Regions from separate parts of the Mesorhizobium sp. M7A.F.Ca.MR.148.00.0.0 genome, predicted to be linked through region 1. Evidence: riboswitches for the same ligand, from Rfam matches in the RefSeq annotation. Region 1 holds a riboswitch; each other region holds the start of a gene.

Region 1 (3,690 bases):
GAAGATGCGCCAGCGCCCTGCCCCCATTGCGCGCAGCATTTGCCCGATCTCGGCCTCGGTCGACTCATAACCCTCGACCAATGCAACCAGCATCGGAAAGAAGGTAACCAGCGCCACCAGCATGATCTTGGGCGCCAGCCCGAAGCCGAACCAGAGCACCACCAGCGGCGCGATCGCCACCAGCGGCAAGGTCTGGCTGACGATTAAGACAGGAAACAGCGCACGCCGCAGCGGCTGGAAGAAGTCGACCAGCATCGACAGCACGAAGGCAGCGCTGAGCGAACAGGCAAAGCCGAGCAGCGTGGCGCCGATGGTCGGAATGGCGTTGTCGGCCAGCGCCTGGCGATTGAGCAGCGCTTGTTCGAAAACGCGCGACGGCGCCGGCAGTGTCGTCGGCCTGATGCCGGAATAGGTGGCATAAAGCTCCCACGCCAGCAGGAGCAAACCGACCGAGATCATGGCCGGTATTGCCTTGACAAGAAGGCTCGCGATCGGGCGCGAAGCGACTGATGATGTGGCCACGGGAGACAACCTTTGACGGCAGCGCGAAAGCGCGGCTGGTTCAGACAGCCGACGGGCTGTTGGCCGAGACCGTGACGTCGAGGGTTACGTGGCCGGCGCCTGGTCCGAAGCGGCAGAAGGCCTCGTCCAGCGCCGAAAAGATCGCACCGGCATCACCGCGCAGTTTCGTGCAGAAATGCTTGGAACGCTCATAGACGCCGGACTGCTTAAGAAAATCGATGCAGCCGTAGATCTCGTCCATGTGGTCGTCGGTGCCCATCACATAGAGCGAGAACTGCGCCGCCGCCGGCTGGCCGGTGGCAGCAGCATTGCGCACCGCCGCGATGGCCGCATCCTTGCGCGGGCCGAGTGGCCCGACAGGCCCGCCAAGTGCATCGGAGCGGCAGATCGGATCATCCGGCTCGCCAGGGCACCCGCGCGAGATGGTGGCCGACAACACGCAATGTTTGCCGCTGCGTGCCGCCGCCACGAAGAGGTCGCGCATGGCGGGAAACAACACTTCGGGCGGCCCGACCAGCAAGGTCGAGATGTCGTCGGTCTCGATCCTGAGCTTGTCGCGCCAGGGATCGAGCGCACCGAGCGCGCCAAGAATGACACCGACGAAATCGTCGGTCATGGGGTATAGGGAAATCTGTGCGCCTGAAAACATCGCCCGCCTCGCTCCGCTGGTATTACCCAGATCAGCTTCTAGGGTCTGTGGGCTTGCCGCCCCCGTCTCAGCCCCGACCGTACGGAGCACCCCTGTGGATGTGCGCCTTAAAGCATCATTCGAGTTCAAGGGAAAGCCGTTTTTTCAGAGCACTGCGCCAAAAGCATTGCGCCAGTCACGGTGCGCCTGAGCGGAATTTTGTCGGGAACCTTCGCCGCCGCGACCGGTTGTCCCCACAGTCGCAACGCGATCACTTTCGTAGAAAACAAGCGACGACTTCACAGAAATGGAGACAAACCATGTTCATGAAAATCCTCGCAGCTTCGGTTCTCACCATTGGTCTGGCCACGTCAGCCATGGCGCAAAGCGCCGGCAGCAACAACGCAGATGGAAGCGGCAGCGGCAAATCGGTGACGGTTGAGCCGAACACGCCGGCTTCACCGAATACGGTCGAGCCGGACACTGTCGACCCGGGCACGACCAACAGCACGACTGGCACGGTAGGGGACATGAATTCGAACGCGGATCAGAATTGCCCGACCAACCCGCAAGGCGCGCAGACGGACGCCGATGGTAACGCGACGGCGGCAACGGTAAACGATAATAATTGTGGCAAGTAACCGTACACGGATGAAGACGCTGGGCATCGCCCAGCGGCTTCATCCATTTCTCTGGTCCGCAGCACTCGTTTTGCCGAACAGCCGGATTTGTGGAGCGGGTTTTCCGGCGGGCGGGCGCAAAAACAGGTGTTTTGAATTGAGCAGCCGTTTGAGCACTCTACCGTAAGTAAAATACAGGACCCGACCGTTGGCGAGATCGAATTCCACTGTTCCCCACCGCCTGACCGGAGCCTTTCCTGTGCAAGGCCCCAGCCTTCTGATCTGGAATCCCAGCCTGACTTTGCGCGTTCCGATTTCAAGATAGATGCCTGGCAGAAGGCCGAGCACATGCCATAGCCGTACAACATGCTCGACCGACATGGCCGGCGAGATTATCAGGTGGCTGGGCTGAAGCCGTGCCCAGACGAAGTCGCCTTTCGGCTGCGGCATTCCTGACAACAGCCCCCGGCAGTAGGCCGGCACCGCCTCGCTCACCAGAATCCGCATAGCGGTTGCCGTGCTGTCGACCAAGGCTTCTCTCGAGGTCCAGTCAGCTTCGGAAAACGGCACCTGCCCGAGAATGTCACCCTCGTCAAAACCGGCGGACATCTTGTGGAGCGTGACGCCGCCATGAGCCGCACACCGGCCGTCCACGGCCAAGCGCTGGGTCGGATGTGGCCCTCGATAGTCGGGGAGCAGCGCCGGGTGGAGGTTGACCCCGCCTTTGGAAAAATGGCCAAGAACCTCTTGAGGGATCAAGACAGGCAAAGTGTAGCAGACCAGCACATCGGCGCGGAGGTCAGACAATTGGCGACCAAGCGCATTCCAATCGTAAGGGCGGCCAAATTCGATCAACTTGACAGGCGTGTTACCGACAAACCGCCTGAGCAGCAGCTTGCGTTGAAGCCTTCGTCGGAAATTGCCGATGCTGAAACCGGTGGGACGACGCCGGAACCCAGGCACGATGATCGCGCCAATTGCATTTCCAGCCTCTAGCCAGCCGGCGAGCAGAGGCCCCGTATGGTTAGAGATATCGAGGACAAAAACGGCTGTGATCGGCTCCGAGTGATCGGTCGATTCGATCGGCCTCATCTTCGGCGGCTCAAACGGGCCGACAGATCAGGGCGAGCTTGTCAGGTCGGCTGAGTGGAAGGCGATGCCAAGGCAGTGACAACCGAAAGACGCTCGCGTTTTACAAACACTGGCTTTTCGTAGATTTTCTTCACGGCCCGTCTCCCGAAATCAACTCTTCCTGCGCAATTGGACCGCGATACGGCAGGCTGTCAACCACCTGACCGTGTTTGCCTACCGCATCCGCATTCGCCGTTGACGAAGGCGTTCGAAGAGCGCTCGGACGTTGTGAAAGCTCAATGGCCGACGCGACACGGTGCGCTGACTGAAAGGGGTTTGGATGCGATGACCTGCTCGACGACACCGTCGAGCAGCAATGCAGGGCAAATCGCAGTTGCGAATCTACGAAACCGCCGTCTCGCGAACCGGCAGCTTCCAGCCTGGCCTGACGAAGTGGCAGGTGTATCCGTTGGGATATTTCTCCAGATAATCCTGATGCTCGGGCTCGGCTTCCCAGAACGGACCAACGGGTGCGACCTCGGTGACGACCCTGCCCGGCCACAGGCCCGAGGCATCGACATCGGCGATGGTGTCCTCGGCGACGCGCTTCTGTTCGTCGCTGGTGTAATAGATCGCCGAGCGATAACTCGTCCCGACATCGTTGCCCTGGCGGTTGCGGGTCGTCGGATCGTGGATCTGGAAAAAGCGTTCCAGCAGCGTGCGATAGCTTATGATGGCCGGATCGAAATTGATCTCGATGGCTTCGGCGTGGGTGCCGTGGTTGCGGTAGGTGGCGTTGGGCACGTCGCCGCCGCTGTAGCCGACACGGGTGGAGATGACGCCGGGATA
Region 2 (3,690 bases), on a different contig from region 1:
CACCAGTCGGCAGCGTCGCGTCCGAGATCCAGCACCGGCTGCTCCGCGCTTTCGCGCTCGCTCCATGGCGCCAGCATGCCGCCGGCGAACCACGACGCGTTGCCGCCAAGGCCATGCCGCATCTCGGCGACTGTAACCGTCGCGCCGCGGGCGGCGAGTTCGAAAGCGACGGTGAGGCCGGCAACGCCGGCCCCTTTGACGAGCACCCTCATGATGGTTTGGGAGCCTCTGGCACGACCGGTACGCCAGTCTCGTCAGCTGGCATGTAGAGATCGCCGCCCTCGCGGTATTTCGCCGCCATTGCCGCCATGCCCTCCTTCTGGGCCTCGGCACGGATGTCGTGGGAAATGCGCATGGAGCAGAATTTCGGCCCGCACATCGAACAGAAATGTGCCAGCTTGTGCGCCTCCTTGGGCAAGGTCTGGTCGTGGAAGGAGCGCGCGGTTTCGGGGTCGAGCGACAGGTTGAACTGGTCTTCCCAGCGGAACTCGAAGCGAGCGCGGGAAAGGGCATCATCCCTGAGTTTAGCAGCCGGATGACCCTTCGCCAGGTCGGCGGCATGGGCGGCTATCTTGTAGGTGATCACGCCAATCTTGACATCGTTGCGATCGGGAAGGCCGAGATGTTCCTTCGGCGTGACGTAGCAGAGCATGGCGGTGCCGAACCAGCCGATCATCGCCGCCCCAATGCCTGAGGTGATATGGTCGTAACCCGGCGCGATGTCGGTCGTCAGCGGTCCAAGCGTATAGAACGGTGCCTCGCCGCAGACAGCGAGCTGCTTGTCCATGTTCTCCTTGATCTTATGCATAGGCACGTGACCGGGGCCTTCGATCATCACCTGGCAATCCTTGGCCCAGGCGATTTTCGTCAGCTCGCCCAGCGTTTCCAGCTCGGCGAATTGCGCCGCGTCATTGGCGTCGGCGATCGAGCCGGGACGAAGGCCGTCGCCGAGCGAGAAGGAGACATCATAGGCGCGGCAGATGTCGCATATCTCCGCGAAATGCTCGTAGAGGAAGCTCTCCCGGTGATGGTGCAGGCACCATTTGGCCATGATCGAGCCGCCGCGCGAGACGATGCCCGTGACCCGGTCGACGGTCAGCGGTATGTAGTGCAGCCGCACGCCGGCGTGGATGGTGAAATAGTCGACGCCTTGCTCGGCCTGCTCGATCAGCGTGTCGCGGTAGACCTCCCAGTTCAGATCCTCGGCGATGCCGTTGACCTTTTCCAGCGCCTGATAGAGCGGCACCGTACCGATCGGCATCGGCGCATTGCGCACGATCCAGTCGCGGATGTTATGGATGTTGCGGCCGGTCGACAGGTCCATCACCGTGTCCGCGCCCCAGCGGATCGCCCAGACCATTTTTTCGACCTCTTCGGCCATCGATGATGTGACAGCCGAGTTGCCGATGTTGGCGTTGATCTTGACCAGAAAATTGCGACCGATGATCATCGGCTCGCTCTCGGGATGATTGATGTTGGCGGGAATGATTGCGCGTCCGCGCGCCACCTCGTCGCGCACGAATTCGGGTGTGACGAAATCTGGGATCGCCGCGCCGAAGGCTTCGCCGCCGCGTTGCAGCTTGCCGCGCATCACCTCGCGGCCGAGATTCTCGCGGATGGCTACGAACTCCATTTCTGGCGTGATGATGCCGGCGCGCGCATAGGCAAGTTGGGTCACCGCCTTGCCCTGCTTGGCCTTGAGCGGCCGATTGCGTATCGGAAATTCCGGTGTCAGGCGCTCGCCGGTGGCGAATCCATTGTCTTCCGGCCGGACGTGGCGGCCGTCATAGGCTTCGACATCGCAACGCGCCGTGACCCATTCGTGGCGAAGCCGGGCAAGGCCTTTTTCGATGCTGGTTTCGACCGATGGATCGGTGTAGGGGCCGGACGGATCGTAGACGGTGACGGGCGGTTCGCCGGCCGTCGGATGGACGGAAATCTCGCGCATCGGCACCCTGATCTGCGGGTAGAGGACGCCGGGCTTGTGGATTTTCCGCGAGGCGGGCAGTGGTCCCGTCGACACGGCGGGGGTGAGGGCATTCATCGTGAGGCTCCTTTGCTCATGCATTGGAGACCCAGTTCTGTGCCGGAAGGATGAAAAGACGCTTCTGTAGACCTGCTGCAGCAGGACCTCGGGCGTAAACTCCCGCAAAGCGCTTGCACCGTCCCTACGCCAGTATGAACTGGATCAGGTTCAACGGGTCACTGCGCCGCGAAAGCCAGCAGTATCTCAGCCCCTTACCGGGACTCCCCTGGTGAATGCCTCAAGTTGAATGGGCCGGTGCTGCTTTGTCAAGCGCCTTCGGGCGCCTTCGGGCGCCTTCGGCCGGTGGCGACGTCCGGCGGCCGGCCGAGCGGAGAGCTCGCGCATGCATCGGGGACAAGTCACGCCCCGTAGACCAGGGCTGGAATGGCCAAAGTCTCATTCGCTTCGTGAAGGATGGAAAAACTGTATCGGCCATGTGCGTCGAGATCGACCGAGTAGCTCAGGCGGTCACGGATGTGGTTATCCTGGTCGAAGGCGACGATTTGCGGCTTCAGCGAGGTGATTTGCACCACGTCCAGGTAGATGGAGTTGCAGATATGATCTGGTCGTCGGGCTGGCAGGTGCAAGCGGCCGCTCTATTCAGGATGCGGCATCGGCGGCGTTCCCGATACCAATGATATCTTGCGGGCAACTTATGCAATCACCGGCTTCGTAAAACCCGACGGCGGCGGCCGTGTCCTGGCGCTGAGGATGTGCCGCTGTTCCAGCAGAGAAATCGCGTGGGCGCGGAGTTTTCGCTCTGCGAGGAAGAGTTGACGCAATCGTTTAGCTTGCTTGCAGTTCGTAGAGACCCGCCTTTGAAAGCAACTAAGCTATTGCATTGATATGTTGGTGCGCGATCGATCGCTACATAGCCGGCCGCCATTATCCGAGTATTGATCCGCCGGTGTTCGTGTTGCCGTATATGGCAATCCCTGCGAGATCGTCGCGGCCGGATCGGCCGCACCCTCTAGTCATAAAAGGGGAAGCGACCGAGAATTCCGCTGCCGAAAACTTCTCTGGCTTGGCTATGCATGCGGTAGATGAGATCGCCGCCTACCGCGACCTGGTCGAGGAAGGCATCGACGCCCAGTTCGGACAGCCTGGTTATCGCAATGCGTTAGCGGCTCAGACTTGCGGTCTCGAGAGCGGCCTTTGGGGGTCACCTCTTTTTTGTTTCAGAGGTTGGAAGACGGCTGCTCGTTACCCAATAGAAATGGCGACTACGGAACGCGATCGATCGCGGCCATCAGGAAACACCTGTCTTCGGCTCAACCTCGACATGGCGTCCGATCGACCGCAGATATACAGCTATCTCGTCCATGAGATGATCGCGTTCGCCGTAGATCTCAGCAATCCTGCGCAGCTGTGGCTCGACGGACCTCCGTTGCGCCGGCGTCAAATCAGCATCGCCAAAGACATATCCCAAGTTGCCAATCGCGCAAATGTTGCAGCCGGCCTCCACAACTGCTTGCACGAATGCCGGAATGTCTTTTTCTTGCATAGTCTTCATGTCGAACTCTCGTGAATGGCGTGCTTGCGCGCCCATGCTGCCTTTTCAGCGTGTCCTCTGGGCGGCGCAAGCCTTGAGCGTAATTGTGCCGGGCAACCTCGACTATCCCGTCTGCCACGCTCTTTAGAGTCGGTGGGGTCTGGTGATTGCA
Region 3 (3,690 bases), on a different contig from region 1:
TGCTGCTCGCGCTCTTCTTCCTCCAGGACCAGGTCGCGCCATTCCTCGAAATGGCCAAAGCCCTTGTCCAGCCTGCGGGTCTGGCCGCGATCGAGCCAGATGGTGGCGCGCGACACACGTTCGAGAAAGCGGCGGTCGTGCGAGATGACGATCAGTGCCGAGGAGGTGCGGATGAGTTCTTCTTCCAGCCATTCGATGACCGAGAGGTCGAGATGGTTGGTCGGCTCATCGAGCAGCAGGATGTCTGGCTCCGGCGCCATGACGCGGGCAAGGGCAGCACGCCTCGCCTCGCCGCCCGACAGATCGTTCGGACGTTCCTCACCCGACAGTCCGAGATGCTCCATCAGATAGCTGGCGCGGTAGGGATCGTCGGCAGGGCCAAGCCCGGCCTCGACATAGGCGCGGACAGTGGCAAAGCCCTCCATGTCGGGCATCTGCGGCAAATAGCGGACAGTTGCCGAAGGCTGGCGGAACACCTCACCGTCCTGCGGCTCGATCAGGCCGGCGGCGATCTTCAGCAGGGTCGACTTGCCCGACCCGTTGCGGCCGACCAGTGCGATCTTGTCGCCGGCCGAAGCCGTCAAGGCGGCGCCATCGAGCAGCGGCGTGCCGCCGAAGGTCAGTTTTATCCCGTCGAGGTTGAGAAGGGGCGGGGCCATGTCAGCTTTCAGGTAAGGGATAGGGATGAGCGAGCAGCATCGCGCGGCCATGGCCGAGCGCGATTTCGAGGCGGCCCTTGACCTCGTTGGAAATGGTCAGCGACGAACCGAAGGCCACCTTGACGTGGTTCAGCGGCCATTTGGCGCCGGTGACGGTCAACCCGGCAAGCTCGGAAAAGCCGAGCACCGAAAACAGCGTGCCGTCGGCATAGTCGAAGCCGGCCATTCCGCGCAGCAGGGGAATGCCTTCCTGGGCGCCGCTGGTCAGGAGCACATCGGTCCCTGCTTCGGCCAGGCGCAAGGCAAGCGCCAGATGCAGGAAAGCGTGGTCGGCGCGCTTGCCGCCGAAAGCACCGGCGAGCACCAGCCGGGTCGCGCCGCGCTCGAGTGCTGCGGCGATGGCCAGTTCGCCATCGGTCTGATCCTTTTCCGCCGGGAAGGTCCGGCGCGGCACGGAAGCGAGATCGTCCGGCAGGTTCGCCGGCACGGAATCGAAATCACCCACCCACAGCTCCGGCACGAGGCCCAGCAACTGCGCATGGCCTATGCCGGCGTCGGCGGCGATGACGCGGGAGCCTTCGGCCTGGCGGTCGAGCCGTGGCGTGCGGATGAGATCGCCGCCAAGCAGGATGGTGAATGTGCTCATATCGTGTGGCCCTTACCAGCCCGGCACGGGAAACGGAAGGCGGCAAACTCCCACTTGCGTGGCGGATCGGCCCGGCCTATGTGTCGAAACGCTCTAACGGGGTGCCGGACGCGATCTTCGCGGACCGGCTGAGAGGCAGTCTCGCCAACCCGCTGAACCTGATCCGGTTTGTACCGGCGGAGGGATTAGACGTTTCGGACAGTCCGACGCCTCAATTCCTTTCAATTCGAACGAAGGAGGCGCCGATGCGCACGCTTTTATACGCTCTTGTTTCAGCAACGGTCGTGGCCTTGTCCGGACCGGCCTTGGCCAAGGACAAGCTCACCGTCTACACCTATGAGAGTTTTACCGCCGACTGGGGTCCGGGTCCCGTGGTGAAGAAGGCGTTCGAGGCCGAATGCGGCTGCGATGTCGAGTTCGTCTCGGTCGCCGACGGCGTCGCGCTGCTCAACCGCGTCAGATTGGAAGGCGCATCGACGAAGGCCGATATCGTGCTTGGCCTCGACACCAATCTCACCGCCGATGCCAAGGCGTCAGGCTTGTTCGCGCCGCATGGCGGCGTAACTGATGTCAACGTGCCGGGTGGCTGGAGCGACGATACTTTTGTCCCCTTTGATTACGGCTATTTCGCTGTCGTTTACGACACCGAGAAGCTGACGAACCCGCCGAAAAGCCTGAAAGAGCTGGTCGAGGGCGGTGCCGACGACAAGATCGTCATCCAGGACCCGCGCACCTCGACGCCGGGTCTCGGCCTGCTTCTGTGGGTCAAGTCGGTTTATGGCGACAAGGCGCCGGAGGCCTGGGCCAAGCTCAAGCCGAAGGTGCTGACCGTGACGCCGGGCTGGAGCGAGGCCTATGGGCTGTTCACCAAGGGCGAGGCGCCGATGGTGCTGTCCTACACGACGTCGCCGGCCTATCACATGATCGCCGAGAACACCGGGCGCTACCAGGCGGCCTCCTTCGAGGAGGGCGAGTATCTGCAGATCGAGGTGGCGGGTATCACCACGACGGGAGCCAAGAATCCGCTGGCGGCCAAGTTTATGGCCTTCATGACCGGGCCTAAGTTCCAGGATGCCATTCCCGAGACCAACTGGATGTTCCCGGCCGGCAAGACCGACAAGCCGCTCAATCCGGCCTTTGATAAACTGGTCAAGCCGACCAAGACCTTGCTGTTCAGCCCGCAAGAGGTCGCTGCCAATCGCAAGGCCTGGGTCGATGAATGGCTTGCGGTGATGAGCAAGTAGGGCGCGAGCCGCGTCGCATGTTTGCGCCAAGCCGCCCCCCTCTGGCCTGCCGGCCATCTCCCCCTCAGGGGGGGATATCGGCAGCTTTATCGCCTCTCTTAGTCCTGCCACTCTTGAGAATAGCGAAGGCGGCTGAGTGCGCAATCTCCCCCCTTGAGGGGGAGATGTCCGGTAGGACAGAGGGGGGTGGGCTCGGCCTTCGCCAGATATTCCCCTCGATCAATACCCGTCGCAGGGTTGGATAGCGCGAGATGCGTACGCGCCATCCAGCCGATCCCCGCGTCAGCGCCGGCATTGTCGCGCTTGCCGCGATCGCGCTGCTGATCGGCGGCGCGTTTGCCGGCCTGCTTTTCGAGGGCGCCCATGATTTCTCGGGCGCCTGGGCAGCCTTCGATCCCTATCTGCTTCGCGTCATTCGCTTCACGCTCTGGCAAGCGGCGCTCTCGACGCTGCTTTCGGCCATCCCGGCGCTGTTCGTGGCGCGGGCTCTGTCGCGACATCCACGTTTCTTCGGCCGCGCCTTCATCCTGCAGATCTTCGCCGTGCCGTTGGCGCTGCCGGCTATTGTCGCAGCGCTCGGCATTCTGGCGCTTTATGGCCGTGCCGGCTATTTCGCCGGCGTGCTTGCCCTGATCGGCGGCGGAAGCTGGCCGGGTATCTATGGCCTGTCCGGCATCCTCGTCGCCCATGTCTTCTTCAACCTGCCGCTGGCGACGCGGCTGTTCCTCGAGGCGCTGCAGACCATACCGGCCGACCAATGGCGGTTGGCGAGCCAACTCGGCATGGCGGCGCGGCCGGCGTTCCGGCTGATCGAATGGCCAACGCTGCGCGCCGCACTGCCCGGCGTCGCCGGGCTTGTGTTCATGCTCTGCATCACATCCTTCACGATCGTGCTGACGCTCGGCGGCGGGCCGGCCGCGACGACGCTGGAGGTCGGCATCTACCAGGCGCTGCGCTTTGATTTCGATCCCGCGCGGGCCGTTACACTGACGCTGTTGCAGATTGCCCTGACCTTTATCGTTGTGCTGGCCCTGACGCGCCTGGGCGCCAATGTGGTCGGCGACACCAATTTGCCGGTCGCGCAACGTCGGTATCTCTCAGTCCATCGGAGCGAGACCTGGTTGAACGCGCTACTCATCAT

The links. Region 1 has a riboswitch for thiamine pyrophosphate ahead of EOB49_RS22295 (YkoF family thiamine/hydroxymethylpyrimidine-binding protein). Riboswitches for the same ligand answer to the same signal wherever they lie in the genome.
Region 2: another riboswitch for thiamine pyrophosphate. It lies ahead of thiC (phosphomethylpyrimidine synthase ThiC); the one in region 1 lies ahead of EOB49_RS22295 (YkoF family thiamine/hydroxymethylpyrimidine-binding protein).
Region 3: another riboswitch for thiamine pyrophosphate. It lies ahead of thiB (thiamine ABC transporter substrate binding subunit); the one in region 1 lies ahead of EOB49_RS22295 (YkoF family thiamine/hydroxymethylpyrimidine-binding protein).

Annotation. Positions count from the first base shown of each region.
Region 1 covers NZ_RZTB01000070.1:10,104-13,793, forward strand. Annotated here, with positions in the region: gene EOB49_RS22290 (ABC transporter permease) at 1-459, opposite strand, end outside; gene EOB49_RS22295 (YkoF family thiamine/hydroxymethylpyrimidine-binding protein) at 563-1,171, opposite strand; TPP riboswitch at 1,162-1,275, opposite strand; gene EOB49_RS22300 (hypothetical protein) at 1,471-1,791, shown strand; gene EOB49_RS22305 (formyltransferase family protein) at 1,831-2,862, opposite strand; gene msrA (peptide-methionine (S)-S-oxide reductase MsrA) at 3,244-3,690, opposite strand, start outside.
Region 2 covers NZ_RZTB01000015.1:27,080-30,769, reverse strand. Annotated here, with positions in the region: gene thiO (glycine oxidase ThiO) at 1-212, opposite strand, end outside; gene thiC (phosphomethylpyrimidine synthase ThiC) at 209-2,044, opposite strand; TPP riboswitch at 2,148-2,264, opposite strand; gene EOB49_RS08320 (hypothetical protein) at 2,386-2,613, opposite strand; gene EOB49_RS08315 (hypothetical protein) at 3,276-3,575, opposite strand.
Region 3 covers NZ_RZTB01000014.1:46,565-50,254, forward strand. Annotated here, with positions in the region: gene EOB49_RS08020 (ABC-F family ATP-binding cassette domain-containing protein) at 1-659, opposite strand, end outside; gene EOB49_RS08025 (thiamine diphosphokinase) at 661-1,305, opposite strand; TPP riboswitch at 1,393-1,507, shown strand; gene thiB (thiamine ABC transporter substrate binding subunit) at 1,551-2,549, shown strand; gene thiP (thiamine/thiamine pyrophosphate ABC transporter permease) at 2,801-3,690, shown strand, end outside.